Regions from separate parts of the Streptomyces sp. NPDC104309 genome, predicted to be linked through region 2. Evidence: predicted binding sites of a transcription regulator. Region 2 holds the regulator's gene; the other holds the start of a gene.

Region 1 (15,114 bases), on a different contig from region 2:
GAGGCATCCATGACGACGTCCGCCGACCGTGAAGTGCCGCCGCCGCCATCGATGAGAGACCTGCTGTCGGCCTGCGCCGCGGCCACGGCGGTCTCGACCCCGCCCGCGCCGTCCGCTGACCAGGACCGGGCCACCGCCGTTCCCGCGGACGACACGGAAACGGACGCGGACGCGGAAACGGAATCGGAACCTGCCGCATCCGTCCCGGGACGCCGGGCCGGCTGAACCCGCGGGTTACGGGACGACGACCACCGGCGTGCGTACGGTCGCGAACTCCCACACCGCGTCCCCGTCGGCCCGGGCCATCCGTACGCCGCCCGTCTTCAGTGCCGGATTCGGGCTCTCCATCGAGCCGTCCACCGCCGCGCTGAATCCGACGGACACGCCGTCCACCATCGTGAACCGCACCACGTGCTCGATCATCACGCCGTCCGAGCCCTTGGTGGGCGGCCCCTGGCGCGGCGTACCCACCTGGTACGTCCCGGGCTTCGGGCTCAGCGCGCTCGGCATGACCTCGAAGGTCCGGGTCACCTTCCCGGCCTCGTCGACGAGCCACACCTGACGGTCCTTGAGGGCGTACACCACGCGCTTGCCGGTACCGGAGCCGGCCGGGAGCGCGGGCGGAGACTTCTTCTTGTCCTTCGGCTTGTCATGGCCGGCGGCAGGGGCGGTGCTGGAGACCTTCGGCTTGGGCGCGGCCACGGAATCGGGGGCGTTCGCCGATGCCTGGTAGGCCAGGAAACCGACCACGGCGAGAGCCGCCGCGGTGAGCCCGGCCACGATTCCCGAGCTGCCCCTAGCCACCGTGCGCGCCCCTTTCGCTTCCGTATGTAGTACAAGCGTTTACGTCGTACCCGCGTGTACACGGTGACGGTAGCAGCCGGTGCCGGTCGTACCGGGACGCCGTACGGGACGCCGTGCCCCCGTCGGAGGAGCCGTAGGCTGTTTGCGTGCTCTTGCTCGCCGTGGATACCGCCACCCCCGCCGTCACCGTCGCCCTTCACGACGGAAGCTCCGTCGTCGCCGAGTACGGCCAGGTCGACGCCCGAAGGCACGGGGAGCTGCTGCTGCCCGCCGTCGACCGGGTCCTCGCCGAGGCCGGGATGAAACTCAACGCCGTGACCGACGTGGTCGTGGGTGTCGGCCCCGGCCCGTACACCGGGCTGCGGGTCGGCCTCGTCACGGCCGCGACCTTCGGCTCCGCCCTCTCCGTGCCCGTGCACGGGCTGTGCACCCTGGACGCTCTCGCGTACGCCGCCGGGCAAGGCGGCCTGGAGGGCCCGTTCGCCGTCGCGACGGACGCCCGCCGCAAGGAGGTGTACTGGGCGCGATACGAGGACTTCCGTACGCGTGCCACGGAGCCCGCCGTCGACCGGCCCGCCGACATCGCCGAGCGGCTCGCCGGACTTCCCGTCGTCGGCGCGGGCGCCGTGCTCTACCCGGAGGCATTCCCGGACGCCCGGGGCCCCGAGCACGTCGGCGCCGGTGCGCTGGCCGCCCTCGCCGCCGAGCGCCTGGCCGCGGGCGCGGAACTGCTGCCGCCGCAGCCGCTCTACCTCCGCAGGCCCGACGCCCAGGTCCCGAAGAACTACAAGGTGGTCACCCCCAAGTGACGAGCACGACTGCCGTACTGCGCGAGATGCGCTGGTGGGACATCGATCCGGTGCTGGAGCTCGAACACGAGCTGTTTCCGGACGACGCCTGGTCGGCCGGCATGTTCTGGTCCGAGCTGGCGCACTCCCGCGGTGCGCGGGCCACCCGCCGCTACGTCGTCGCCGAGGACCCCGTCACCGGCCGGATCGTCGGCTACGCCGGGCTCGCCGCGGCCGGTGACCTCGCCGACGTACAGACCATCGGTGTCACCCGTGACCACTGGGGCGGCGGCCTCGGCTCCGAACTCCTCGGCGATCTGCTGAAGCACGCCACGGCCTTCGAGTGCGCCGAGGTGCTCCTCGAAGTCCGCGTCGACAACACCCGGGCGCAGAAGCTGTACGAACGCTTCGGCTTCGAACCGATCGGCTTCCGCCGCGGCTACTACCAGCCGGGCAACATCGACGCACTCGTCATGCGCCTGACGGTGCAAGAGCCCGTACAAGAGACAGAGACTGACTGATGGCTGACGAACCGCTCGTACTCGGCATCGAGACCTCCTGCGACGAGACCGGCGTCGGCATCGTCCGCGGTACGACGCTGCTGGCGGACGCCGTGGCGTCCAGCGTCGACACGCACGCCCGCTTCGGCGGCGTCGTCCCGGAGATCGCCTCCCGGGCGCATCTGGAGGCGATGGTCCCCACCATCGAGCGCGCCCTGAAGCAGGCCGGGATCAGCGCCCGCGACCTCGACGGCATCTCCGTCACCGCGGGCCCCGGACTCGCGGGCGCGCTGCTCGTCGGCGTCTCGGCGGCGAAGGCGTACGCGTACGCGCTGAACAAGCCGCTCTACGGGGTGAACCACCTCGCCTCGCACATCTGCGTCGACCAGCTGGAGCACGGCCCGCTGCCCGAGCCGACGATGGCGCTGCTGGTCAGCGGCGGCCACTCCTCGCTGCTCCTCGCACCGGACATCACCAACGACGTACGGCCGCTGGGCGCGACCATCGACGACGCGGCGGGCGAGGCCTTCGACAAGATCGCCCGGGTGCTGGATCTCGGCTTTCCCGGCGGTCCGGTCATCGACCGGCTGGCGAGGGAGGGCGATCCGAAGGCGATCGCGTTCCCGCGCGGTCTGAGCGGTTCGCGCGATCCCGCGTACGACTTCTCCTTCTCCGGTCTGAAGACCTCGGTGGCCCGCTGGATCGAGGCCAAGCGGGCGGCGGGCGAGGAGGTACCGGTGAGGGACGTGGCGGCGTCCTTCCAGGAGGCCGTCGTGGACGTGCTCACCCGCAAGGCCGTCCGGGCCTGCAAGGACGAGGGCGTCGACCACCTGATGATCGGCGGCGGCGTCGCGGCCAACTCGCGGCTGCGGGCGCTGGCCCAGGAGCGGTGCGAGCGGGCCGGCATCCGGCTGCGGGTGCCGCGGCCGGGGCTGTGCACGGACAACGGCGCGATGGTCGCGGCGCTGGGCGCGGAGATGGTGGCCCGGGGCAGGCCGGCGTCGGACCTGGAGCTGTCCGCGGACTCGTCGCTGCCGGTGACCGACCCGCACGTCCCGGGTGCCCACGCGCACGATCACGACCACGTGCACGAGATCAGCAAGGACAACCTGTACTCATGAGCGGCACGGGCGGTACGACCGTCGCGCTGATGTGGGAGGCCCGCGCCGTCGACGGCAGGGGCCCCGAACTCCTGGAGTGGGCGCGCGCCCGCGCGGCCGAGCTGGCCCGCGAGCCGCTGCGCCGCGAGCTGCTGCGCGCCCCGAAGGACCGGGTCCTGGTCATCACCTGGTGGGCGGCGGCCTACGGCGACGAGCTGCCCGAACTCCCCGAACCGGCCGCCGAGTTGATCACCCGTCCGGTGCACCGCTGGCGCTTCGAGTCCCTGGGGTCGTAGAGGCTCGCGGACGGGGGAGTACTCGGGGCGGGGCGAGCCCCTCGGCGGGAGGGGCCCTTCGGCCGGGGGCGTCGCCGTGGACATGGCTCCGGACCACCCGGTACGCGCGCACCGACCCGGGCGGGCTCCCCGGTCTGCAGCATCGGCATCGGGATGTGCTTCGTACCGCTCGGCACCGCGGCCACGACCGGTGTCGCGCCCGACGAGGCGGGGATGGCCTCCGGGCTGCTGAACAGCTCCCGCCGGGTGGGCGGCTCGCCGGGACGCGCGGTGCTGGTCACCGTCGCCGCACAGGTCACCGGTGGCGGGGACCGGCCGGCCGATCCGGCGGCGGGGTACGCGGCGGCGTTCCGGTCTGCGCGGGGCTGCTCGCGGCTGCGGCGCTGGTGGCCCTGGTGCTGCTCCCGGCACCGGAACGGACCGCTGCGGTGGCCGCTCCGGTGGCCGCTCTGGAAGATTCTCAGAAGAATTCCATGGGAGCTGTCGATCCGGGTGTCTCCCGTTCGACGCAAGGGTGAGAGGCGGGGAAGGACCCCGCCCCTTCCGACCGAGGAGTCACCATGCCCCGCTTCATGTCGCTGATCCGCATCGACGAGCAGAACATCCCCTCCGAGAACCCGGGCCCCGATTTCGAGAAGCGCATGGGCGCCCTGTTCGAGGAGATCACCAAGGCCGGGGTCATGCTGGAGACGGCCGGACTCACCCCGACCTCCCAGGGCACCAGGGTCACCTGGTCCGGCGGCAGGCTCAGCCTGACCGACGGCCCCTTCACCGAGACCAAGGAGGTCGTCGGCGGCTACGCCATCCTCCAGGTCAAGGACAAGGCCGAAGCCCTGGAATGGACCAAGCGGTTCCTGCAGATCCACCCGGAGAGCTGGACCGTCACCTCCGAGGTCCGGCAGATCGACGAGGCCCCGGGCATCTGACCGGCCCCGTTTGCCGCGCCCCCGTACCGCTGCTCTGATGGGTGACCGTGACGGCAGCAAGTGCGAGGACGACGGTCGAAGCGGTCTTCAGGATCGAGTCCGCGCGGATCATCGCAGGTGTCACCCGCATCGTGCGGGACGTGGGCATCGCCGAGGAACTCGCGCAGGACGCCCTGGTGGCCGCGCTGGAACAGTGGCCGGAGTCGGGTGTCCCGGACCGGCCGGGCGCCTGGCTCATGGCCACCGCCAGACACCGCGCGATCGATCTCGTACGCCGCAAGGAGACGTACGCGCGCAAGCTCGCCGAGGTGGGGCGGACCCTGGAGGACGTGCCACCGCCCGAGCCCGCGGAAGCGGACGACATCGACGACGATCTGCTCCGGCTGATCTTCACCGCCTGTCATCCGGTGCTGTCCACCGAGGCCCGGATCGCCCTCACCCTGCGGCTGCTCGGCGGACTCACCACCGAAGAGATCGCCCGCGCGTTCCTGGCCCCCGAACCGACCGTCGCCCAGCGCATCGTCCGGGCGAAACGGACCCTGGGCCGGGAGGGCGTCCCCTTCGAGGTGCCGTACGGACCCGAGCGCGCCGCCCGCCTCGCCTCCGTGCTCGACGTCATCTATCTGATCTTCAACGAGGGGTACGCCGCGACCGCGGGCGACGACTGGCTGCGGCCGACGCTGTGCGAGGACGCGCTGCGGCTGGCCCGGGTGCTGGCCGCCCTGATGGAACGGGAGGCGGAGGTCCACGGCCTGGCGGCGCTGCTGGAACTCCAGGCCTCACGCACCGCCGCCAGGACCGGGCCGGACGGAGCGCCGGTGCTGCTCGCCGACCAGAACCGGGCCCGCTGGGACCACCTGCTGATCCGGCGCGGCGTCGCGGCCCTGGAACGGGCCGTGGCGGCGACGGAGGAGGGTGCCGGGCTCGGCCCGTACACCGTGCAGGCGGCGATCGCCGCGTGCCACGCGCGGGCGGTGACGTACGAGGACACGGACTGGAGCACCATCGCCGCGCTCTACGGCCGCCTCGCTGCGATCGCGCCGTCCCCGGTCGTCGAGCTCAACCGGGCTGTCGCGGTCGCGATGGCCGAGGGCCCCGCGGCCGGCCTCGCCCTGGCCGACGCCCTGGCCGACGATCCGGCGCTCAGGAACTACCACCTGCTGCCCAGCGTCCGCGGGGACCTGCTGGCCAGGACGGGCCGTACGGACGAGGCACGGGCGGAGTTCGTACGGGCGGCCGGACTGACCCGCAACGCACGGGAACGCGCGCTGCTCCTGGACCGCGCCGCCCATCCGGACCGCGCCGGGCGATGAGTTCCGGGCGCCGGGCCGGGCCACGCGGGTCAGGGGGCGGCGATCCCCATCGAGTCGGCCGCCATCGGCTTCGGGGCGCCCTTCGCGTAGAACACGTCGAGATCGACGATCGTGAACCCCGCGGCCGCCAGCATCTCGGGGATCGGCCGGGTCAGATGGCACCCGCCGAAGAGCCGCCGCTCCAGTGGATCGAGGCGGCGCTGCCAGCGGCGTACGTCCTCGTCCTCCTCCGGCGCCAGCCCGTGCTCCAGGAAGTGCAGGGTCGCACCGGGTTTGAGGACCCGCCGCACCTCGCGCAGCGCCGCGTCGGCGTCGGGGATGGTGCACAGCGCCCACGTCGAGAGGGCGCCGTCGAAGGTGTTGTCCTCGAACGGCAGGTACTGACTGTCCAGGCAGGCGCGCCGCACCAGGGCGTGCCCCGCGTCGATGCGGTCCCGGGCCAGCTTCCAGCCGAGATCGGACGGCTCGACCGCGGCCACGTCGGTGACGGCCTCCGGGTAGAACGGGACGTTGTGCCCGGAGCCGAACCCGATCTCGATGATCTCGCCGTACAGGCCTTCGCAGACCCGGCGCCGCAGCGGCTCGAACGCCTTCGAGCGGCCGGCGGCATCGGCGATCCGGGGCACGATCCGTTCGGCATAGAACCCCATCGTGAACCTCCGTGTGTTCCTTCCCAGCATGGCACCCCGGCGGCCCCGACGCACCGTGCCGTCCACAGGTGCGCACGGTCGATAGGGTCTGGCCCATGTTCAGCCGCGCACAACTGCCGCCGCCCCCACCATCCGTGGAGATACGTTCCTGGCCCGACCGCGAGGCGCTGCTCGCCGACCGGGCCGTGGTGCTGGGGGAGTTGGTGAAGAGGCATGTCTCCCCGGCGCGGCTGGTGACGCTGTGGCTGTGGGGGCGCTCTGCGCGGTCGGCTGGTCGTTGGTGGGCGCGGCGCTCATCACGTTCGAGGAGACCTACGACATCTTCAGCGCCGTGCTCGCCTTGATCCTCGCCGGAATGGGGGCCTGCTGCGCGGTGCCCGCGGTCGTCTTCGTCGTCGTCGGGCTGTGCCGCGACAGTGAGATCCGCCGACTGCTCGTGGCCTGGGGCGGGTTGGACCGCGATCCGGTGCGCGACGCGCGGCTGAGGATGCCGGGCGTCAGTCTCGTCTGGCTGCTGCTGTCCTTCGCGCTGTGCGCACTCGGGCTGTACACCTGCATCGCGGTCCCGGCGACCGACGAGGCGGCCCGGGGCAGTCTCGGCCTCGGCGCCCTCGTCATGGGACTCGGGATGACCTGCTGGATCGTCGGACTGATCGGCGTCACCAAGGCTTTCGCCCACCGTCGTTGGGTGCTGCGGGTACTGGTCGGGGCGCCCGCCCCGGAGCCGCTGTTCTCCGCCGGGGGCGGCGCGCACCGCTGACGGCCTCGCCCACGATGGTCAGGGGCGTCGCGGCGTCGTGAGCCCGGACCTATCCTGGCCGGATACATGAGTCACGCAGGGGGAGGAGTGTCGCATGGAGTGGTACTGGTGGGTGCTCATCATCTTCTGGACGGGCGGCTTCGGATGGGCCGTCGACAACGTCCGTACCGCACTGCGCAACCGGCACAGCCGCAAGCTGGAGCTGCTGGAGGCGGCCAGGCAGGAGCGGCTGGCCGTCGAAGCGGCCCACAAGCCGCCGGAGCCGGTCTGCGGCTGCACGCACCATCTCGCCAAGCACGACAAGCGGGGCAGGTGCCATGAGCGGGTCGAGGTGCCGACGGCCTGGGACGAGGCCAAGAAGCCGGTCCGCTTCGAGGCGGGCCAGTGCAACTGCCAGCAGTACGTGGGTCCTCAGCCACTCTCCCAGGTGTATGCCGAGGACCTGACGGACCTGGCCTGACGGCCGCCCCCGCCGGTCAGGCGGGACCGGTCAGCGGGTGGCCGATCAGCATCGTCGGGGCTCCGGCCACCCGGGTGAGGAAGACCGTCGCGGCGTTCGGCCCCTGGAGCTTCATCCTGCGGCGCAGCTCCTCCGGCTCGACGGCCGAGCCGCGCTTCTTCACGGTCAGGACGCCGACCTTCCGCTCCCGCAGCAGCGCCTTCAGCTTCTTCATGTTGAACGGCAGCCGGTCGGTGATCTCGTACCCGGTGGTGTACGGGGAGTCGTACAGCTCGTCGCTGGTGACGTACGCGATGGTCTCGTCGATCAGCCGGCCGTCGCACCGCGCCACGATGTCGGCGACCAGATGGGCGCGGATGACGGCGCCGTCCGGCTCGTACAGATAGCGGCCGACCGGGCCGACGGGCGGGGCGGGCAGTGGGGCCGCGGACCACAGCGAGGCGCCGGCCGGCAGCACGGTGGCGCGGTAGGAACCGGCCGTGAAGCCCTCGCCGAACCAGAGCACCGCCTCCTTCACATCGCCGCCGTCCGAGATCCACTCGGCCTCGGCCCGCGCCGGGATCGCCTCGTGCGGGATGCCGGGGGCGATCTTCAGCGCGGCGCGCGGGGCCCCGAGTGCCGCGCCGGTCGCCCAGGAGAGCGGTGGCGAGTACGCCTCGGGGTCGAAGATCCTGCCCCGGCCGCCGCGCCGCGCCGGATCGACGAAGACCGCGTCGTACGGCGAGGTGTCGATCCCGGTGACATCGGCGCGGCGCACCTCGATCAGACCGTCCAGACCGAGCGCGGCGGCGTTGGCACGCGCCACCTCGGCGGTCAGCGGATCGCGGTCCACGGCCAGGACCGGGATGCCCGCCCGCGCGAGCGCGATCGCGTCGCCGCCGATCCCGCAGCAGAGGTCGGCGACGCTCCGCACCCCCGCCGCCACGAACCGCTGCGCGCGATGGGTGGCCACCGAGGTACGGGTCGCCTGCTCGACGCCGTTCGGCGTGAAGAACATCCGGTACGCGTCCTCGGCGCCGAATTTCGCCACCGCCCGCTGCCGCAGCCGCGCCTGCCCCAGCGCGGCCGACACCAGGGAGGCCGGGTGGGTGCGGCGCAGCCGGGTGGCGGTGGCGAGCTCCTGGGCGGGGTCGTACGAGCGCAGCCCCTCCAGCAGCGCCGCGCCCTCCGGGGTGCGCAGGGCCATGAAGGCGGCGAGCGGGTCGGCGTCGGACGGGGCGTCGGCGCCGGGCCGGCCGTCGGCGTCGGACGGGTCGGGGGCGTCGGACGGGTCGTTCGGGGCGAGAGCGTTCACCCGTCCCATTGTGAGCCAGGCGGGTTGACCGGCGGACCCGGCGGCGGTGTCGCACCCCGGGGTCCCTCACGGGCTGGCAGGATGCGACGCCATGTGACTTATGCGACAAAAGGAAGAATTAAGCATGGAAAGGCGACAATCGGGCACACTCGATGCCGGTGCGCGCCGGGCTCCCGGCGCGCACCGGCCGGCCCGCGTGGTCCTGGCCGTACTCCTGCTCGCCGCCGTCGGCTCGGGCTGTGCGTCCGCAGCCGGCGGCCGGGGCGACGCGGACACCGAGCACCGGGCCCGACCCTCCGCCGGACACCCGGGCGGTCCCGGGCAGAAGGCGGGCCCCGGGCAACCGGCCGAACAGGGCCGCGCGCCCGCCGGATCCCACGAGAACGCGAAGTTCGCCCCGGCCGTACGGGCGGCCCTCGCGAAGAAATGGGGACTGGGCGGGCCGCCGTTGGTCGCACCCCCGCCGCCCGCGGTGAAGCCGCACCTCACCACCCGGGAGGGGTTCGAGGTCAAGGGCGGCGACGACTCGCTGCCGCCGGTGTTCACCACCGTCCCGACCAAGGACCGGGTCGTCTTCCTGACGATGGACGACGGTGCCGAGAAGGACCCCGAACTGCTGCGGATGATGGACGAGCTGGACATCCCGTACAGCGCGTTCCTCAGCGACTACGAGGTGAGAGACAACTACGGCTACTTCGGCGAGGCGCAGCGGCTGGGCGTATCGCTCAACAATCACACGCTCAGCCACCCCTACCTGCCCGGCCTCTCCTACAGCGGGCAGAAGCGCGAGATCTGCGGCCAGCAGGACATCATCGAGAAGCAGTTCGGCAAGCGTCCGACCCTCTTCCGCCCGCCGTACGGCAACTACAACGGGGACACGCTCCGCATCGCGAAGTCCTGCGGCATCAAGGCCGTGCCGCTCTGGAACGAGGAGGCGTTCCCGGACCACATGGAATGGCGCGAGGGGGACCAGGACCTGCGCCCCGGCGACATCATCCTCACGCACTTCCGCGGCCGGAAGGAGTGGAGCGGCAGCATGACCGACCTGGTCCGCGCGGTCATGAAGACCATCACGGACAAGGGGTACGCCGTGGCCCGGCTGGAGGACTACGTATGAGGAGGGCGCACCGGCTGCTCGCCGGACTGCTGACAGCCGGTGCGCTGCTGACCGCCACCACCGCGTGCGCGCAGTCGGTGGATCCGATCGAACGGCTGGGCCGCAAGGCCGCGCAGAAGATGACCCGGCCGCGGCCGGCGCCCGAGGCCGGCCCGCGGGCGCGTCCGCGCGGCGATCACGGGGCGCTGGGGTCGCTGGTCGTCGTCGCCTGCCCTCAGCCGCCGGAGTCCAGGCACTCGTGGTTGTCGCCGCCGCTGAGGCACTGGTGGCCGGACCGGCCTGGATCGTACGAGGGTGCGGGGGCCGGTGCCGGGTGCGAGCGGCGGTAGTCCTCGTGCCCGGTCAGTACCGTGACCAGGCACAGCAGCAGCGCGGCCAGGACCTGGATGCCGCCCGCCCAGGGCCAGTTCGAGCGGATCAGGACCACGGCGAACAAGGAGACCACCGCGGTGATCCCGCCGAAGACGAGGACGGGCCTCCAGTCCATCGGCGGCGGACCGGGCGTCTCCCGGCCGTCGAGGTCCAGTCGCGAGACCGTCAGGGAGTAGGCGGCGACCGCGCAGATCAGCCCTTCCAGGGCCACCAACAGCAGACCCAGCAGCACGTCGAGGCAGCCGTTCACGGTGCGCGAGGGGTGCTGCGCGGCCCAGGGGCGGGGCGGCAGCGGGTTCGACGGTCCGTGCGGAGGTTCGAGCATGAACCCACGGTCGTACGGAACGGTTCGGTCCGTCCCCGCGTTGTCCTCATGGTGCCCGGACTGTTGCCCGGACTGTTGCCCGGACTGCTGTGCGGACTGCTGTGCGGGGGTGGGGAGCGGCGGGGATGGGCAGGGTCACCGGCACGCCACGACTGGCTGAATTGGCACTCCGCTTGACCGAGTGCTAATCCCGGTCATAGTCTCGGTGCTGGCACTCACCACTGGAGAGTGCCAGCAGTACTGTGCGACTGGCAGGTCCGGCACCCGCGACGACGGATCCACCTGATCGCCACCCAAAGACTCTTAACCCCGTGAGATCTCCGAAGGGGGAGACCGGATCGTGTCGACCGCCAGCTCCAAGGTTGCGATCAAGCCGCTCGAGGACCGCATTGTGGTCCAGCCGCTCGACGCCGAGCAGACCACGGCCTCCGGCCTGGTCATTCCGGACACCGCCAAGGAGAAGCCCCAGGAGGGCGTCGTCCTGGCCGTGGGACCGGGCCGCTTCGAGAACGGCGAGCGCCTGCCGCTCGACGTCAAGACCGGCGACGTCGTGCTGTACAGCAAGTACGGCGGCACCGAGGTGAAGTACAACGGCGAGGAGTACCTCGTCCTCTCGGCTCGCGACGTTCTCGCGATCATCGAGAAGTAATTCACCCACGTTTGCTTCTGTTCTGCGCCCCTGGCCCCCTGCGAACTAACCAGCCGGGCGGTCGGGGGCGCAGTTCATTTGAGAGGAAAGCTCAGCTCCCATGGCGAAGATTCTGAAGTTCGACGAGGACGCCCGTCGCGCCCTTGAGCGCGGCGTCAACAAGCTTGCCGACACGGTCAAGGTGACGATCGGCCCCAAGGGCCGCAACGTCGTCATCGACAAGAAGTTCGGCGCTCCCACCATCACCAACGACGGTGTCACCATCGCGCGCGAGGTCGAGCTCGACGACCCGTACGAGAACCTCGGCGCCCAGCTGGTGAAGGAAGTGGCGACCAAGACCAACGACGTCGCGGGTGACGGTACGACCACCGCCACCGTGCTGGCCCAGGCGCTCGTCCGCGAGGGTCTGCGCAACGTTGCCGCGGGTGCTTCCCCGGCCGCCCTGAAGAAGGGCATCGACGCCGCGGTCAAGGCCGTGTCCGAGGAGCTCCTCGCGACCGCCCGTCCGATCGACGACAAGAGCGACATCGCCGCCGTCGCCGCGCTCTCCGCGCAGGACCCGCAGGTCGGCGAGCTCATCGCGGACGCGATGGACAAGGTCGGCAAGGACGGTGTCATCACCGTCGAGGAGTCCAACACCTTCGGTCTGGACCTCGACTTCACCGAGGGCATGGCCTTCGACAAGGGCTACCTGTCCCCGTACATGGTGACCGACCAGGAGCGTATGGAGGCCGTCCTCGACGACCCGTACATCCTGATCCACCAGGGCAAGATCGGCTCGATCCAGGAGCTGCTCCCGCTGCTGGAGAAGGTCATCCAGGCCGGTGGCTCCAAGCCGCTGCTGATCATCGCCGAGGATGTCGAGGGCGAGGCGCTGTCGACCCTCGTCGTCAACAAGATCCGTGGCACCTTCAACGCCGTCGCGGTGAAGGCCCCGGGCTTCGGTGACCGCCGCAAGGCCATGCTCGGCGACATCGCCACCCTCACCGGTGCGACCGTCATCGCCGAGGAGGTCGGCCTCAAGCTCGACCAGGCCGGTCTGGACGTACTGGGCACCGCCCGCCGCGTCACCGTCTCCAAGGACGACACGACGATCGTGGACGGCGGCGGCGAGCCCGGCGACGTCAAGGGCCGGGTCAACCAGATCAAGGCCGAGATCGAGGCCACGGACTCCGACTGGGACCGCGAGAAGCTCCAGGAGCGCCTCGCGAAGCTGGCCGGCGGCGTGTGCGTGATCCGTGTCGGTGCCGCCACCGAGGTGGAGCTGAAGGAGAAGAAGCACCGTCTGGAGGACGCCATCTCCGCGACCCGCGCCGCGGTCGAGGAGGGCATCGTCTCCGGTGGTGGCTCCGCCATCGTCCACGCCGTCAAGGTCCTCGACGGCAACCTCGGCAAGACCGGCGACGAGGCCACCGGTGTCGCGGTCGTGCGCCGCGCCGCGGTCGAGCCGCTGCGCTGGATCGCCGAGAACGCGGGCCTGGAGGGTTACGTCATCACCTCGAAGGTCTCCGAGCTCGACAAGGGCCAGGGCTTCAACGCCGCGACCGGCGAGTACGGCGACCTGGTGAAGGCCGGCGTCATCGACCCGGTCAAGGTCACCCGCTCCGCGCTGGAGAACGCCGCGTCCATCGCGTCGCTGCTGCTCACGACCGAGACGCTGGTCGTCGAGAAGCCGGCCGAGGAAGAGGCCGAGGCCGGCCACGGCCACGGCCACTCGCACTAGCGTGTAGCTCCACCTGCCACTGAGGCCCGGTACCCCGTCGCGGGGTACCGGGCCTCGGCATGTGCGGCGCCCTTGGGCCGGGGACGCCGGCGGGGTGGTGCGGGCAGGGTACGGAGCCCGCGTCAGGCCGAGTGCGGCAGCACCTCCGGCAGCACCGGGTCCGCGAAGGGCAGACCCCGTACGTACCGTTCCGTCTCGTCCAGCGCCTGGTCGGCCATCCGGTGCAGCTCATCGCCCAGCGAACCCGCGACATGCGGCGTGAGCAGTACATTCGGCAGGTCGTACAACGGCGAGTGTGCGGGCGGGAGTTCGGGTTCCGTCACATCCAGCACCGCGTGCAGCCGACCGGCCGTCAGCTCCGGCAGCAGCGCCTCCTCGTCGACCAGCGAACCCCGCGCCGTGTTGATCAGCGTCGTCCCGGTCGCCATGGCCGACAGCTGAGCCGCGCCGATCAGATGGCGCGTCTGAGGAAGCTGCGGCGCGTGCACCGAGACGACCGAGCTGCGCGCGCACAGCTCGTCGAGCGAGCTGAGCCGTACGCCCAGCCGCGCCGCCTGCGGCTCGTCCACGTACGGGTCGTACAGCAGGACCTCCAGATCGAAGGGGCGCAGCAGCTCGATCACGCGCCGGCCGATGCGGGAGGCCCCGATGATGCCGACCGTACGGCGGTAGTTGCCGGAGCCGTCGAGTTCCGCGAGCCAGTCGTGGTCGGCGCGCAGGGTGCGGTAGCGGTCCGCGGAGCTCAGGACCCGCTTGCCCGCGAAGAGGATCGCGGCGAGGGTGAATTCGGCGACGGGCAGCGCGTTGGCGCCGGCCGCCGAGGTGACGGCGAGCCCGCGCTCCCAGCAGGCGTCGGTGATGTGGTGCTTCACGGAACCCGCCGCGTGCACCACGGCGCGCAGCCGGGGCGCGGCCGACAGCACCTCGGCGGTGAGCGGAGTCGCGCCCCAGCAGGTGAACAGCACCTCGGCATCGGCGAGCGCGGCGGCCACCTCGGGCGTCGGGTCGGCCAGGTCGTGGGCGACGAGGTACGGGTCGGTGCGGGTGAGGGCGGCCAGCCGGGTGCGATGGCGGTCGGCGAGCAGGCGGTCGGCGACGTCGGGGCCCATCGCGAGCAGGGCCGTCGGCCGGTTGTCAGTGGCGTGGGACATGGTGGGACTCGTACTCCTCAGGGCTCGCGCGGTGGTCACTTGACGCTGCCGGCGGTCAGACCGGCCTTCCAGTGCCGTTGCAGCGAGACGAAGGCGACGATCAGGGGGATGACGGCGAGGAGCGAGCCGGTGACGACGAGCGGATAGAAGCTCGGCTCGCCATGGGTGTTGGTGTTCCAGGAGTACAGACCGAGGCTCAGCGGGAAGAGCTTGCGGTCCGAGAGCATCACGAGGGGGAGGAAGAAGTTGTTCCAGATCGCGGTGAACTGGAAGAGGAAGACGGTCACGAAGCCCGGCATGACCATGCGCAGGCCGATGGACCAGAAGACGCGCAGCTCGCCGGCCCCGTCGATACGGGCGGCCTCCAGGGCCTCGTTCGGTATGTAGCCGGTGCTGAACACCCGGGCGAGATACACGCCGAACGGGTTGACCAGCACCGGGATCAGCACGGACCAGTAGGTGTTGACCAGGCCGGTCTTGGAGGCCAGGAGATACATCGGCAGGGCGAGCGCCGTGGTGGGGACGAGCACGCCCATCAGCACGAGGCCGAACAGCTTCTCCTTGCCCCGGAACTCGTACTTGTCGAAGGCGTAGCCCGCGGCGACACAGATCAGCGAGCAGACGATCGCCCCGCCGCCCGCGTAGAGGAGGCTGTTGAGGTACCAGCGGAAGTAGATCCCGTCGCCGTAGGAGGCCAGGTTCGACAGGTTCTCGCCGAGGTTGAAGCCCTCGAAGGAGAACGCGTTGCCCGCGAGCAGACCGCCGGTGTCCTTCGTGGCGGCGGTGACCAGCCAGACGAGGGGGAAGAGCATGTAGACGACGGCGAGCAGCAGGAAGCCGTTGACCGCGGTCTTCGACATCCAGCGGCCGCGGGAGGCGGGGGAGT
Region 2 (15,114 bases):
ATGGAGGACGGCACCGAGCACACCGTCACCAACCCGAGCGAATTCCCCGAAGGCAAGATCGACAAGGTGCACGAGCCCGTCGTGCGCGCCACGGTCCTGGCCCCCAGCGAGTTCATCGGCGCGATCATGGAGCTCTGCCAGAACCGGCGCGGCACCCTCCTCGGCATGGACTACCTCTCCGAGGACCGGGTCGAGATCCGCTACACCCTGCCGCTCGCCGAGATCGTCTTCGACTTCTTCGACCAGCTGAAGTCCAAGACCCGGGGCTACGCCTCCCTCGACTACGAGCCCACCGGCGAGCAGTCCGCCCAGCTCGTCAAGGTCGACATCCTGCTGCACGGCGACAAGGTCGACGCGTTCTCCGCGGTCACGCACAAGGACAAGGCGTACGCGTACGGCGTGCGGCTCGTCGCCAAGCTGCGCGAGCTGATCCCGCGGCAGAACTTCGAGGTGCCGATCCAGGCCGCCATCGGCTCCCGGGTCATCGCCCGTGAGACGGTCCGCGCCATCCGCAAGGACGTCCTCGCCAAGTGCTACGGCGGTGACATCTCCCGTAAGCGGAAGCTGCTGGAGAAGCAGAAGGAAGGCAAGAAGCGGATGAAGATGGTCGGCAATGTGGAGGTGCCGCAGGAGGCCTTCATCGCCGTGCTGTCGACGGACGAGTCGGGCGGGGAGGGCAAGGGCAAGAAGTAGCGTCCACCGCGGGGCCGAGGAATCCCTTCCGTCCCGGCTCCGTCCCCCGCCCCTACCCGGTGGTAGCCCAACGGGCCCCTGTGTCGCACCGCGCCGCGACACGGGGGCCCGTTCGTTATGAAGCGGCGGCCCATTGCCCCTTACGCGGCGGACGCGGGCGCTCTACCCTGATCACGGCCTCGTAGTTACTCGCCAGTTAAACAAGCGGGATCGAGCACCGCAGGACCGAACACAGGCGTACAGCCGAACACACGGACGTACACAGGAACGCGCGCAGGAACCTCGTAGGAACACTCGTAGGAACAAGCAGCAACCAGCAGCCGGTCGTGAAGCACTGCCGCAGGCCCGGAGGATGTCGTGAGCGACACACAGACCTTGATCGAGAACCGACCGCCCTCCGTGGCGAACCTCTTCGTCGACCGCGTGGCGGCCACCCCGGACGAGGAGGCCTACCGCTACCCCGTCCCCGCGGCCACCGGCGAGGGGCCCGACGAGTGGAAGTCGCTGAGCTGGGGGCAGGCCGCCGAGCGGGTGTACGCCGTCGCGGCCGGGCTGATCGGTCTGGGCGTGCGGCCGGAGGAGCGCATCGCGCTCGCCGCCGGTACCCGGGTGGAATGGATCCTCGTCGACCTCGGTGTGATGTGCGCGGGCGCCGCCACCACCACGATCTACCCGTCGACCAACGCCGAGGAGTCGGCGTTCATCCTCTCCGACTCCGAGAGCCGGGTGCTGATCGCCGAGGACGCCGGCCAACTGGCCAAGGCCCGCGAGCGCCGCGCCGAGCTGCCGAACCTCGCCCATGTCGTCGTCATCGACCCCGAGGGCGCCGGACCCGCCGAGGGCGACCCGGAGGACTGGGTCCTGACCCTCGCCGACCTGGAGGCCCGCGGCGCCGAGCACCTGGCGAAGCACCCCGACGCGGTCAAGGAGCGGGTCGCCGCCATCACGGCCGACCAGCTCGCCACGCTGATCTACACCTCGGGCACCACCGGCCGCCCCAAGGGCGTGCGCCTGCCGCACGACAACTGGTCGTACATGGCCAAGGCCACCGTGGCGACCGGCATGATCACCAAGGACGACGTCCAGTACCTCTGGCTGCCGCTCGCGCACGTCTTCGGCAAGGTCCTCACCTCCGGCCAGATCGAGGTCGGTCACGTCACCGCCGTCGACGGCCGGGTCGACAAGATCATCGAGAATCTGCCGGTGGTCCAGCCGACGTACATGGCCGCCGTCCCCCGCATCTTCGAGAAGGTCTACAACGGTGTCGCCGCCAAGGCGCGAGCCGGTGGCGGGGCCAAGTACAAGATCTTCCAGTGGGCGGCCGGGGTCGCCCGCGAGTACGCGACGGTCTCGCAGGACAACTTCCGGCGCACCGGCACGGCCTCCGTCCCGTTTGCACTCGGTGCCAAGCACAAGGTCGCCGACGCCCTTGTCTTCGCCAAGATCCGGGAGGCCTTCGGCGGCCGGCTGCGTGCCTGTATCTCCGGCTCCGCGGCACTCGCCCCCGACATCGGCTACTTCTTCGCGGGCGCCGGGATCCACATCCTGGAGGGCTACGGCCTCACCGAGACCAGCGCCGCCTCCTTCGTCAACCCGGGCGAGGCCTACCGCACCGGCACCGTGGGCAAGCCGCTCCCCGGTACCGAGGTACGGATCGCCGACGACGGCGAGATCCTGCTGCGCGGCCCCGGCCTGATGGAGGGCTACCAGGGGCTGCCGGAGAAGACCGCCGAGGTGCTGGAGGCGGACGGCTGGTTCCACACCGGCGACATCGGAGAGCTGTCCGTGGACGGCTATCTGCGGATCACCGACCGCAAGAAGGACCTGATCAAGACGTCCGGCGGCAAGTACATCGCCCCGGCGGAGGTCGAGGGACAGTTCAAGGCGGTCTGCCCGTTCGTCTCCAACATCCTGGTGCACGGCGCGGACCGCAACTTCTGCACCGCCCTGATCGCGCTCGACGGGCCGACCATCCTCGGCTGGGCCGCCGAGAACGGCCTGGGCGGGAAGCCGTATGCCGAAGTGGTGGCCTCCGCACAGGTCGTCGAGCTGATCGCGGGCTACGTGAAGCGGCTCAACGAGGGACTGCAGCGCTGGCAGACAATCAAGAAGTTCCGGCTGCTGCCCCGTGATCTCGACATCGAGCACGGCGAACTGACGCCCAGTCTGAAGCTGAAGCGGCCGGTCGTGGAGCGTGAGTACAAGGACCTCATCGACGACATGTACGTGGGGGCCCGCGAGGCTTAAGGTCTTTCATCTGGATCAGGCCGGGCTCGCGTGCTCCGGCCTGATCCGAACGAGAGGCCCCGGTACGGGTCCTGGCTGACCGGTCGCACGGTGCGGCGGCCTCGGTTCCTCTCCGCTCACTTTCTCTGCTCACTTCGGCAACTCGTCGCTTATGGGCATGGTCCATCTGTCACTCTGTCGGTGTCGTCAGCGGCGCCCAGCGAGAACACACAGAACGAGAACAGACAGAGCGAGAACAGGTCAGGAGCCGCACCGTGGGGCCCATTCCCTTGCAGCGGGACATAGTTCAGCGTCCCGGTACCACCGCCGATCCTGCGGACGCACGACCGGTCGCCCGTACGTCCCTGCCCGGAAACCTCCTCGCACCCTCCGCCGGCCGCCGCTTCGTGCGGGCCGCTCTCACCGAGTGGACCGGGCTCGGACTGCCGGCGGCCGTGGGCTTCAGCGAGCGCCTGGCCGATGACGCGGAGGTCGTCGTCAGCGAACTCGTCACCAACGCGGTCGTACACGCCGGGACCAACGTCGAGCTGCTCTGCCGGCTGGAGGAGACCACCGAGGCCGAGGCGGCGGCCCTGGTACTGGAGGTCTCCGACCACCACCCGGCCCGCGCCGTGCGCAGCGAACGCAAGGAGGACGACGGCGGCACGACGGACGCGACGCAGGACGGGGCCCTCACCGTCTCCGACGGGCCCGCCGAGTACGGCCGCGGGCTCCAGCTCGTCGGCACCCTCGCCGAGCGCTGGGGCATCACCTACCGCACCGGCCTCAAGACCGTCTGGGCGCGCCTGCCCGTCGACGACTGGAACCCGTTCCCCGAATCGTCCACCGACCCGGGCTTCCAGCAGGGGCTGCGGGCCGCCGAACTGCTCGCCCCCACCGCCCGGCGGGCTTTGCGCGACAACGCGGACTGGGCCGGCCGCGGCGCGCTGTCGTTCCTGGCCGAGGCCTCGGACCTGCTCGCCGGCCAGCTCGACGAGGACATCGTGGCGGCGCTGGCCGGACAGTTACTCGTGCCCAGACTCGCCGACTGGTGCGCGGTCTGGTTGGAGCCCGAGAACGGCGGTCCCGCGGCCGTCCCCCGGCTCGCCAGCGTCTGGCACCGGGACGAGGCCGAGACCGGGCCGCTGCGTATGGCGCTGGAACAGGATCCGATCCGGCTGCCCGAACGGGTGGGCACCGGACCCGTCTCCATGCCCTGGCCCGGCGGCGAGGAGGACGGCGGGGAATCCGCGGGACGTGCCGGGTCCGCCCTCGCCTACCGGATCACATCGGGCGGCCGGACACTCGGCGCCGTGCTCCTGGGCCGGGAGGGGCTGGCACGCGTCCCCGACGAAGTGACCGCCCTGATCGAGGACTTCGTACGCCGCGTCGGCCTCGCCGTCGGCGCCGCCCGCGCCTACACCCGGCAGGCCACCATCAGCCGCATCCTGCAACGCGCGCTGCTGCCCGGCAAGGTCGCCGACATACCGGGCGTCACCAGCTCCCTGGTCTACGAACCCAGCGACGACGGGGTCGTCGGCGGTGACTTCTACGACATCTTCCCGTGCCCCGGCGACCGCTGGTGCTTCGTCCTCGGCGACGTCCAGGGCAGCGGCCCGGAAGCCGCCGTCGTCACCGGCCTCGCCCGCCCCTGGCTCCGGCTGCTGGCCCGTGAGGGGTTCGGCGTCGGCGAGGTGCTCGACCGGCTCAACCGGCTGCTCCTCGACGATGCGATGGAGGCCGCCGAGGCGGCCGCGCTGATGGTGGCCGCGGCGGGCGGCCAGCAGACGGCGGACACCGGGCAGTCCCGCTTTCTCTCCCTGCTGTACGGGGAACTCGTGCCGCTGCCCGACGGCGGCGTGCGCTGCACCCTGGCCAGCGCGGGCCACCCGCTGCCGTTGCTGCTGCGTCCCGACGGCGAGGTGCGCCCGGCCGCCGAGCCGCAGATGCTGCTCGGGATCTTCGACGACGTCGCCTACGAGAGCCAGAGCTTCGAGCTGGCGCCCGGCGACAGCCTGCTGTGTGTCACGGACGGCGTGACGGAGCGGCGCTCCGGGCCGCTCATGTTCGACGACGGGGACGGTCTGGCCCTTGCGCTCGCCGGCTGTGCCGGGCTGTCGGCGGACGGGATCGCGGACCGGATCAAGCGGGCCGTGCACGAATTCGCCGAGCGGCCGCCCGACGACGATCTGGCACTGCTGGTGCTCCAGGCGGGGTGAGGACGAGAACGAGGGGACGAGGGGGAGGACCAGGGGGGAGCGGGACGGGACGCGACGGTGCGGTCGCTGAGCGAGCCGTGCGGTCCGTGGGCGCCGTCGCTCGGTGTTCACGGGCGTGGCTCGGGGATTCCGGGCGGCGAGCGACAATGGGCGGTATGCCTTCCGTACTGCCCGATGGTGAACCCGTACCCGACGACGGGGCGCTGCCCCGCCATGCCCTGGAAGGCGCCGCCGACCGGCCGCTCGGCTTCTACCTGCACGTGCCCTACTGCGCGACCCGCTGCGGCTACTGCGACTTCAACACCTACACCGCCACCGAGCTGCGCGGCTCCGGCGGCGCCCTGGCCTCCCGGGACAACTACGCGGCCCATCTGATCGGCGAGGTCCGCCAGGCCCGCAAGGTCCTGGGCGACGATCCGCGTCCGGTCCGTACGGTCTTCGTCGGCGGCGGTACGCCGACCCTGCTGGCCGCCGCGGACCTGGTGCGGATGCTGGGGGCGATCCGCGAGGAGTTCGGGCTGGCGGACGACGCCGAGATCACCACCGAGGCCAATCCGGAGTCCGTCGGTCCGGCGTATCTGGCCGAGCTGCGGGACGGCGGCTTCAACCGGATCTCCTTCGGGATGCAGAGCGCGCGGCAGCATGTGCTGAAGATCCTGGACCGTACGCACACGCCGGGGCGGCCGGAGGCGTGCGTCGCCGAGGCGCGGGAGGCGGGCTTCGAGCACATCAACCTCGACCTGATCTACGGCACGCCCGGGGAGTCCGACGACGACTGGCGGGCCTCGCTGGACGCGGCGATCGGAGCGGGGCCGGACCATGTGTCGGCGTACGCGCTGATCGTCGAGGAGGGTACGCAGCTGGCCCGCCGGATCCGGCGCGGCGAGATCCCGATGACCGATGACGACGCCCACGCGGACCGGTACCTGATCGCGGACGAGGCGATGGCCGCGGCGGGCTTCTCCTGGTACGAGGTGTCGAACTGGGCCCGTACGCCCGAGGGGCGCTGCCTGCACAACGAGCTGTACTGGCGCGGCGCCGACTGGTGGGGCGCCGGTCCCGGGGCGCACAGCCATGTCGGCGGGGTGCGCTGGTGGAACGTCAAGCATCCGGGGGCGTACGCGCAGGCTCTGGCCGAGGGACGATCGCCCGGCGCCGGGCGCGAGATCCTCTCCGCGGAGGACCGGCGGGTCGAGCGGATCCTGCTGGAGCTGCGGCTCGTGGACGGCTGCCCGCTGTCGCTGCTGGCACCGGCGGGGCTGGCCGCGGCGGGACGGGCGGTGGAGGACGGGCTGCTGGAACGCGGGCCGTACGGGGAGGGGCGGGCGGTGCTGACCTTGCGCGGGCGGTTGCTGGCGGACGCGGTGGTGCGGGACCTGGTGGACTGAGGGGCGGGGCTGAGGGGCGGGGCTGAGGGGCGGGGCCCGGCCCCGCTCCCGCCCCGGACGCCGGAGAAGCTACGCGGGCGGCGCCGTCACGAAATCGATCAAATGCTCCACCGAGCCCAGCAGCTCCGGCTCCAGGTCCCGGTACGAGCGCACCGTGGAAAGGATCCCCTGCCAGGCCGCCCCCGTGTTCTCCGGCCAGCCCAGCGAGCGGCACACGCCCGTCTTCCAGTCCTGGCCGCGCGGCACCACCGGCCAGGCCGGAATGCCCACGGACGACGGCTTCACCGCCTCCCACACATCGATGTAGGGGTGGCCGACCACCAGCACGTTCGCGTCCGAGACCTGGTCCGCGATCCGGGACTCCTTGGAGCCGGGGACCAGGTGGTCGACCAGGACGCCGAGCCTGGCATCCGGGCCGGGGGAGAACTCGCGCACGATCGCCGGGAGGTCGTCGATGCCCTCCAGGTACTCGACGACCACGCCCTCGATCCGCAGGTCGTCACCCCAGACCCGCTCGACCAGCTCCGCGTCGTGGCGGCCCTCCACATAGATGCGGCCCGCCCGCGCCACCCGGGCGCGGGCCCCGGGGACCGCGACCGAACCCGAGGCCGTACGCGTGGGGCGCACGGGACCGGCGGCCGACGGGCGCACCAGCGTGACCACCCGGCCCTCCAGCAGGAAGCCGCGGGGTTCCATCGGGAACACCCGGTGCTTGCCGAAACGGTCCTCCAGGGTCACGGTCGGCCCCTGGGCGGTCTTCTCACAGCGGATCACCGCACCGCAGAATCCGGTGGAGACCTCCTCCACGACCAGATCGGGCTCGGCGGGGACCTCGGGAACGGGGACGGACCTCTTCCACGGCGGGGTCAGGTCCGGCTGGTAGCTGCGCATCGGATGACGATAGGACGACAGCACCTCACGACACGCCGAAGAGGGCGGCCAGCCGGTCGCGCTGGGCCCTGACGAACGCCGCGTCCACCACCGCCCCGTGCCCCGGGACGTACACCGCGTCCTCGCCGCCGAGCCCCAGCAGCCGGTCCAGCGCGGCCGGCCAGCGGGACGGCAGCGCGTCCCGGCCCGCCTGCGGTTCGCCGGACTCCTCGACCAGGTCGCCGCAGAGCACCACCGTCGGGGAGCCGGGGACGAGCGCCACCAGGTCGTGGCCGCTGTGGGCGGGGCCCACATTCGCCAGCAGCACCTGACGGCCGCCGCCCAGATCGAGGGTCCACTCGCCGCACACCTCGTGGTGCGGCGCCACCAGCACACCGGTGGCCTCCACCGCGTCGCGCTCGGACACCCCGTGGCGCACCGCGTCGGCGCACAGCTCGTCCGCCCCGCGCTTCAGCAGCCCGGTCATGCCGACCGCTCCGTACACCTGGGTGCCGGAGAACGCCGCGGTGCCCAGCACATGGTCGAAGTGGGGGTGGCTGAGTGCGATATGCGTCACCCTCCGGCCGAGCAGGGCCTGTGCCTGGGCCCGCACTTCCGCCCCCTCGCGGAGCGTCGATCCGGTGTCGTAGAGCAGCGCGCCGTCCGTTCCGGCCACCAGCGCGACCGTCGCATCCCACCCGGGAAGCCGCCGCCGGCCCACTCCGTGACCGAGTCGCTCCCAGCCGAACTCTTCCCAAGACGCGTTCATACCGCGACGCTATCCGCAGAAGACCTGCACGGTCTCGCGGCAGCGTGGCCGGTTGCCCTTGCTAGGCCCCCACTCGGCCGCCGTACACTGGCCGGGGGATTACTGGCACTCACGTCGACAGAGTGCCAGGAAGATTCCTGGGAAAGAAAACAGGAACGGCCCGAGAACCACCGAGGACAGCTGGAGGTGTGCGCGATGCTCAGCGAACGCAGACTCGAAGTGCTGCGCGCCATCGTCCAGGACTATGTCGGCACCGAGGAGCCCGTCGGCTCCAAGGCGCTCACCGAACGGCACAAGCTGGGGGTCTCCCCGGCCACTGTCCGCAACGACATGGCGGTGCTGGAGGACGAGGGTTTCATCGCCCAACCCCACACCAGCGCGGGACGCATCCCGACGGACAAGGGCTACCGGCTCTTCGTCGACAAGCTCGCGGGCGTCAAGCCCCTCTCGTCGCCGGAACGTCGCGCCATTCACAATTTCCTCGACGGCGCGGTCGACCTCGACGACGTCGTGGGCCGCACCGTTCGACTGCTCGCGCAGCTGACCCGGCAGGTCGCCATCGTGCAGTACCCCTCGCTGACCCGGTCCACGGTGCGGCATGTGGAACTGCTCTCGCTGGCATCCGCCCGGCTGATGCTCGTGCTGATCACGGACACCGGCCGGGTCGAACAGCGCATGATCGACTGCCCCGCTCCGTTCGGTGAGACCTCTCTCGCCGATCTGCGGGCCCGGCTCAACAGCCGGGTCGTCGGACGCCGTTTCACGGACGTCCCGCAGCTGGTGCAGGACCTGCCGGAATCCTTCGAGAGCGAGGACCGGGGAACCGTGTCCACCGTGCTCTCCACCCTGCTCGAAACCCTCGTCGAGGAGACGGAGGAGCGGCTGATGATCGGCGGCACCTCCAACCTCACCCGGTTCGGGCACGACTTCCCCGTGATGATCCGGCCGGTGCTGGAGGCATTGGAGGAGCAGGTCGTGCTGCTGAAGCTGCTCGGCGAGGCCAAGGACTCGGGCATGACCGTACGAATCGGGCACGAGAACGCCCACGAGGGGCTCAACTCCACGTCCGTCGTCGCGGTCGGCTACGGTTCGGGCGACGAGGCAGTCGCCAAACTCGGCGTGGTCGGACCGACCCGCATGGACTACCCCGGAACGATGGGAGCGGTACGCGCAGTGGCACGTTACGTCGGACAGATCCTGGCGGAGTCGTAAGTGGCCACGGACTACTACGCCGTACTCGGCGTGCGCCGCGACGCATCTCAGGACGAGATCAAGAAGGCATTCCGGCGGCTCGCCCGTGAGCTGCATCCGGATGTGAACCCCGATCCGAAGACCCAGGAGCGGTTCAAGGAGATCAACGCCGCCTACGAGGTGCTGTCGGACCCGCAGAAGAAGCAGGTCTACGACCTCGGTGGCGATCCGCTGTCCGCCTCCGGCGGCGGTGGCGCGGGCGGCTTCGGACAGGGCGGCTTCGGCAACTTCTCCGACATCATGGACGCGTTCTTCGGTACGTCGTCGCAGCGCGGGCCCCGTTCGCGCACCCGGCGCGGCCAGGACGCGATGATCCGGCTGGAGATCGATCTCGCGGAGGCCGCGTTCGGCACCACCAAGGACATCCAGGTCGACACGGCCGTCGTCTGCGCGACCTGCAACGGCGAGGGCGCCGCGCCCGGCACCTCCGCGCAGACCTGTGACATGTGCCGCGGTCGCGGTGAGGTCTCCCAGGTCACCCGGTCCTTCCTGGGCCAGGTCATGACCTCGCGGCCGTGCCCGCAGTGCCAGGGCTTCGGCACCGTCGTGCCGACCCCCTGCCCGGAGTGCGCCGGTGACGGCCGCATCCGCTCGCGGCGCACGCTCACCGTGAAGATCCCCGCCGGTGTCGACAACGGCACCCGCATCCAGCTCGCGGGCGAGGGCGAGGTCGGCCCCGGCGGCGGCCCGGCCGGCGATCTGTACGTGGAGATCCACGAGCTGCCGCATTTGGTGTTCCAGCGCCGCGGCGACGATCTGCACTGCACGGTCACCATCCCCATGACGGCGGGCGCGCTCGGCACCAAGGTGCCGCTGGAGACGCTCGACGGCCTGGAGGAGGTCGACATCAGGCCCGGCACCCAGTCCGGTCAGTCCGTCCCGTTGCACGGACGCGGCATCACGCATCTGCGGGGCGGCGGGCGCGGCGATCTGATCGTGCACGTCGAGGTGATGACCCCGACGAAGCTGGACCCGGAGCAGGAGCGACTGCTGCGGGACCTGTCGAAGCTGCGCGGCGAGGAGCGGCCCACCGGCCAGTTCCAGCCCGGACAGCAGGGGCTCTTCTCCCGGCTGAAGGACGCCTTCAACGGCCGCTGACGGTCCCCGCACACCGTTCCTGACCGCCGGACGGGCTCGCTCGCCGAGCCCGTCCGGCGTTTAAGGGCAAAATGGACCGCAGGCCGCGCACGCCGAGGCGTGCTTGACGTGACACGATGCGGTCATGTCATCCGTGTTGACCGATCTCTGCCGGTATCCGATCGTGCAGGCCCCGATGGCGGGTGGCGCGTCCTGTCCCCAGCTCGTCGCCGCCGTCGCCGAAGCGGGCGGGCTGGGTTTCCTCGCCGCCGGGTACAAGACCGCGGACGGCATGTACAACGAGATCAAACAGCTGCGCGGGCTGACCGGTCAGCCCTTCGGCGTCAATCTCTTCATGCCGCAGCCGGGGCTCGCCGACCCGAGCGCCGTCGAGGTGTACCGGCACCAGCTCGCCGGTGAGGCCGCCTGGTACGAGACTCCGCTCGGTGAACCGGACTCCGGCGGCGACGACGGCTACGAGGCGAAACTCGCCATCCTCCTGGAGGACCCGGTCCCGGCCGTCTCGTTCACCTTCGGCTGCCCGACCCGCGACACCCTCGACGCGTTCGCCGGAGTCGGCACGTACACGGTGGTGACGGTCACCACGCCCGAGGAGGCCCAGACCGCGCAGTGGGCGGGCGCCGACGCGGTCTGCGTCCAGGGCATGGAGGCGGGCGGCCACCAGTCCACCCACTGGGACGATCCGCAGACCGACGGCACCGGGATAGGACTGCTCTCCCTGGTGGCCCAGGTCCGTGAGACGGTACAGGTACCGGTCATCGCCACGGGCGGGCTGATGCGCGGATCCCAGATCGCCGCGGTGCTCGCCGCGGGCGCGGAGGCGGCGCAGCTCGGCACGGCCTTCCTCGTCTGCCCCGAGTCCGGGGCGCATCTGCTGCACAAGCAGGCGCTGACCAACCCGCTGTTCGTACGGACCGACCTGACCCGGGCGTTCTCCGGACGCCCGGCCCGGGGCCTGGTCAACCGCTTCATGCGTGAGCACGGCCCGTACGCCCCGGCCGCCTACCCGCAGGTCCACTATCTGACCGCCGGGCTGCGCCAGGCGGCGGCCAGGGCCGGGGACGCCCAGGGCATGGCGCTGTGGGCGGGGCAGGGGCACCGGATGGCACGCGAGCTGCCCGCCGGCCGGCTGGTCGGCCTGCTCGCCGAAGAACTGGACGCCGCACGGACGGCAGTGAGCACAGGGAGTACGCAGTGACCGCACCGGTCTTCGTCGTCGAAAAGGTTCCCGACGGGCCCGAGTTCGTCCTGGAAGGAGCCGAGGGGCGCCACGCCGTCTCGGTGAAGCGGCTGCGCGCGGGTGAGGACGTCGTGCTGACGGACGGCCACGGCCGTTGGACGGAAGGTGTCGTCCGGGCCGCCGAGGGAAAGGACCGGCTCATGGTCACCGACCTGGTGGCCGTCCACGAGGAGCCCCGGCCCACCCCCCGTATCACCGTCGTCCAGGCCCTGCCCAAGGGCGACCGCGGCGAGGTCGCCGTCGAGACGATGACGGAGACCGGTGTCGACGCGATCGTGCCCTGGCAGGCGTCGCGCTGCATCACGCAGTGGAAGGGCGACCGCGGCCTCAAGTCCCTGGCGAAATGGCGCAACACCGCCCGGGAGGCGGGCAAGCAGTCGCGCCGGGTCCGCTTCCCGGAGGTCGCGGACGCGCTGACGACCAAACAGGTCGCCGCGCTTCTGGCCACGGCGGACCTCGCCGCCGTCCTGCACGAGGAGCGGGGGTACGACAGCGAGCCGCTGGCCGCCGCCCAACTCCCCACCCAGGGCGAGATCGTGCTGGTCGTCGGCCCCGAGGGCGGGGTGTCGCCGGACGAACTGGAGGCCTTCGCCGCGGCGGGCGCCCGGATCTGCCGGCTCGGAACGAGCGTCCTGCGCACCTCGACGGCCGGCACGGCGGCGACGGCGCTGCTGCTGGGGCGCACCGGCCGCTGGTCGTGAGACCGCCCCGTCCGAGCCCCCTTCCGTGCGCCGGAGCCACCCCCGGTGTGGCCGTAAGCCGTCTACCGCCCCGAGGGGGGACGGTGGGAAGCTGCCCGTATGGGGACATCAAGGGCATGGGGTCAGGGAAGTATCCGTCGCTTTCTGGCCGCGTCCGCACTCGCGGGCGCGGCGGTCGCAGGTGTCGCGGCCTGTGAACCCGCGGGCGGCCTGAACTCCGCATCCATCGCCGTGACCACCGACCGGACCGGCACCGGCGCCCTGGAGCGCAACGGGGTCGATGTCCAGTGGTTGAGCTGCACGGCCGACGTCGTGGGGGACCGGTTCGGGGGCGCGTCGCCCTCCGCCTCCGCGCGCCGGATCGCGGACGTCGACTGCACTGGGAGGACCGGAAAGGGCAAGGCCATCACGATCGCCGGACAGGTGACCCAGGCGCTCGACGGGCGGTGCGTGCGCGGGGACCTGACCGGGAAGGCCGATGGGAAGGTCGTCTTCCGGGCAGATGTGCTCGGCAACTGCAACGCCGCCCCGTCGACCGGTGCCGTGATTCCGGCCCTCGGCAGCGGCAACGGCGGCGCCCGGCCGACGGTCACCGTGACGGTCACGGTGACCGAAACGCCCTGGGGCAAGTGATCGCGTCCGCCGTCCGGCCGCCCGGCGGACTCCGGCCAACTCGGTTCCGCGGAGCACGCCCGCGGCCTAGGGTGATCGGTGTGACGCAGCCTGCCTACCTCCGATACCCCCATGTCCAGGGCGATTTGATCGCCTTCACCGCCGAGGACGATGTCTGGCTGGCGCCGCTGGACGGCGGCCGAGCCTGGCGTGCCAGCGCCGACAACCGACCGGTCACCAACCCGCGGATATCTCCCGACGGAACCCGGGTCGCCTGGACGTCCACCCGGGACGGGGCCCCGGAGGTACACATCGCGCCGGTCGACGGCGGCCCCTCCGAGCGGCTCACGTACTGGGGCGACGGCCGGACCTCCGTCCGCGGCTGGACACCCGAGGGCGACGTACTGGTCATCAGCGCCCAGGGGCAGGCGTCGATGCGGCGCAGCTGGGCCAGGGCCGTCCCGGTCGACGGCGGTCCCGCGCGGACCCTGCCGTACGGGCCGGTCGGCTCCCTCGCGTACGGGCCCGGCGGACGGATCCTGCTGCTCTCGGCCACGATGGGGCGCGAGGCCGCCACCTGGAAGCGCTACCGGGGCGGCACCGCGGGCAAGTTGTGGATCGCGGAAGAGGGCGCGAGCGACGGCCCGGCGGAGTTCGTACGGCTGCACGAGGACCTCGACGGGAACATCGAATCCCCGATGTGGGTGGGCGGCGGGGCCTCCTCCGCCCGACCGGAGTCGCGCACGCCGGAACGGGTCGCGTTCCTCTCCGACCACGAAGGGGTCGGCGCGGTCTACTCCTCGCTCCCCGACGGTTCGGACCTGCGCCGCCACACCGGCGTCGAAGGCTTCTACGCCCGTCACGCGACCACCGACGGCACCCGCGTCTGCTACGCCTCGGCCGGTGAACTCTGGCTGCTGGACGACCTCGAAGGAGCCGGACCCCGCCGCCTCGACATCCGGCTCGGCGGCCAGCGCGCCGACCTCCAGCCGCACTCCGTGCACGCGGGCAGCCACCTCGACTCCGCGTCCCCGGACCGTACGGGACGCGGCAGCGCCGTCGGGACGCGCGGTGCCGTCCACTGGGTCACCCACCGCGAGGGCCCGGCCCGCGCACTCGCCGTCGAACCGGGGGTACGGGCCAGGATGCCCCGCGCCTTCCAGGCGGACGGCGACCAGCACGCCGTCTGGGTCACCGACGCCGAGGGGGACGACGCCCTGGAGTGCGCACCCGCCACCGGCACCGCACCGGGCGCCGTACCGCGTCGCCTCGCCGCGGGCCGTATCGGCAGGGTCCTCGACCTCGCCGCGGCCCCGGACGGCAGCCGGTTCGCCGTCGCCGCGCACGACGGACGGGTACTGATCGTCGAGCGGGAGAGCGGCGAGGTCCACGAGGTGGACCGCAGCGAGCACGGCGACGTCTCCGGTCTCGTCTTCTCGCCCGACTCCTCCTGGCTCGCCTGGTCGCACCCCGGACCCGAACCGCTCAGGCAGCTCAAGCTCGCGCACCTCGCGGATCTGTCCGTCGCCGAGGCCACCCCGCTGCGTTTCCGGGACTTCGCCCCCGCGTTCACCACCGACGGCAAGCACCTCGCGTTCCTCTCCGAGCGGTCCTTCGACCCGGTCTACGACGCCCACGTCTTCGACCTGGCGTTCATCGGCTCCTGCCGTCCGCATCTGCTGACGCTCGCCGCCACCACGCCCTCTCCGTTCGGGCCGCAGCGCCACGGCCGCCCGACCGAGAAGGAGAAGAGCGGCGACGGCGAGGACAACCCGACCGCGCTGCCCGTCACCCGGATCGACCTCGAAGGACTCGCCGACCGGATCGTGCCGCTGCCCGTCGAGGCCGCCAGCTACTCCACGCTCAGGGCCGCCAGGGACGGCCTGCTGTGGCTGAGCCACCCGGTGACCGGGGTACTCGGTACGAGCGGCGCCACGCCCGACTCCCGCCGCCCCGAGACGGTCCTCGAACGGTACGACCTGGAGAAGCTGCGCTGCGAGGAACTCGCCTCGGACGTCGGCGGTTTCGCGGTCAGCGGCGACGGCAA

Evidence for each region. Region 2 encodes HrcA, which represses chaperone genes, less so after heat shock. Its sites were predicted from a motif close to TTNGCACTCNGNNNNNCNGAGTGCNAA; they were not measured.
Region 1: the regulator HrcA is predicted to act here: its motif matches at 10,867-10,893, upstream of groES (co-chaperone GroES).

What each region holds. Positions count from the first base shown of each region.
Region 1 covers NZ_JBVJMV010000015.1:75,217-90,330, reverse strand. The annotation lists gene ACZ68L_RS22730 (hypothetical protein) at 10-225, shown strand; gene ACZ68L_RS22725 (hypothetical protein) at 235-780, opposite strand; gene tsaB (tRNA (adenosine(37)-N6)-threonylcarbamoyltransferase complex dimerization subunit type 1 TsaB) at 951-1,613, shown strand; gene rimI (ribosomal protein S18-alanine N-acetyltransferase) at 1,610-2,113, shown strand; gene tsaD (tRNA (adenosine(37)-N6)-threonylcarbamoyltransferase complex transferase subunit TsaD) at 2,113-3,213, shown strand; gene ACZ68L_RS22705 (hypothetical protein) at 3,210-3,488, shown strand; gene ACZ68L_RS22700 (YciI family protein) at 4,049-4,414, shown strand; gene ACZ68L_RS22695 (RNA polymerase sigma factor) at 4,456-5,727, shown strand; gene ACZ68L_RS22690 (class I SAM-dependent methyltransferase) at 5,757-6,377, opposite strand; gene ACZ68L_RS22685 (hypothetical protein) at 6,625-7,137, shown strand; gene ACZ68L_RS22680 (hypothetical protein) at 7,232-7,597, shown strand; gene ACZ68L_RS22675 (THUMP-like domain-containing protein) at 7,614-8,900, opposite strand; gene ACZ68L_RS22670 (polysaccharide deacetylase family protein) at 9,016-10,008, shown strand; gene ACZ68L_RS22665 (DUF6234 family protein) at 10,223-10,705, opposite strand; gene groES (co-chaperone GroES) at 11,046-11,354, shown strand; gene groL (chaperonin GroEL) at 11,455-13,077, shown strand; gene ACZ68L_RS22650 (hydroxyacid dehydrogenase) at 13,200-14,228, opposite strand; gene ACZ68L_RS22645 (carbohydrate ABC transporter permease) at 14,264-15,114, opposite strand, start outside.
Region 2 covers NZ_JBVJMV010000005.1:322,110-337,223, forward strand. The annotation lists gene lepA (translation elongation factor 4) at 1-693, shown strand, start outside; gene ACZ68L_RS09945 (AMP-dependent synthetase/ligase) at 1,051-2,940, shown strand; gene ACZ68L_RS09950 (SpoIIE family protein phosphatase) at 3,210-5,138, shown strand; gene hemW (radical SAM family heme chaperone HemW) at 5,285-6,526, shown strand; gene ACZ68L_RS09960 (DUF3097 domain-containing protein) at 6,596-7,417, opposite strand; gene ACZ68L_RS09965 (MBL fold metallo-hydrolase) at 7,443-8,165, opposite strand; gene hrcA (heat-inducible transcriptional repressor HrcA) at 8,361-9,377, shown strand; gene dnaJ (molecular chaperone DnaJ) at 9,378-10,514, shown strand; gene ACZ68L_RS09980 (nitronate monooxygenase) at 10,639-11,712, shown strand; gene ACZ68L_RS09985 (16S rRNA (uracil(1498)-N(3))-methyltransferase) at 11,709-12,455, shown strand; gene ACZ68L_RS09990 (hypothetical protein) at 12,555-13,088, shown strand; gene ACZ68L_RS09995 (S41 family peptidase) at 13,169-15,114, shown strand, end outside.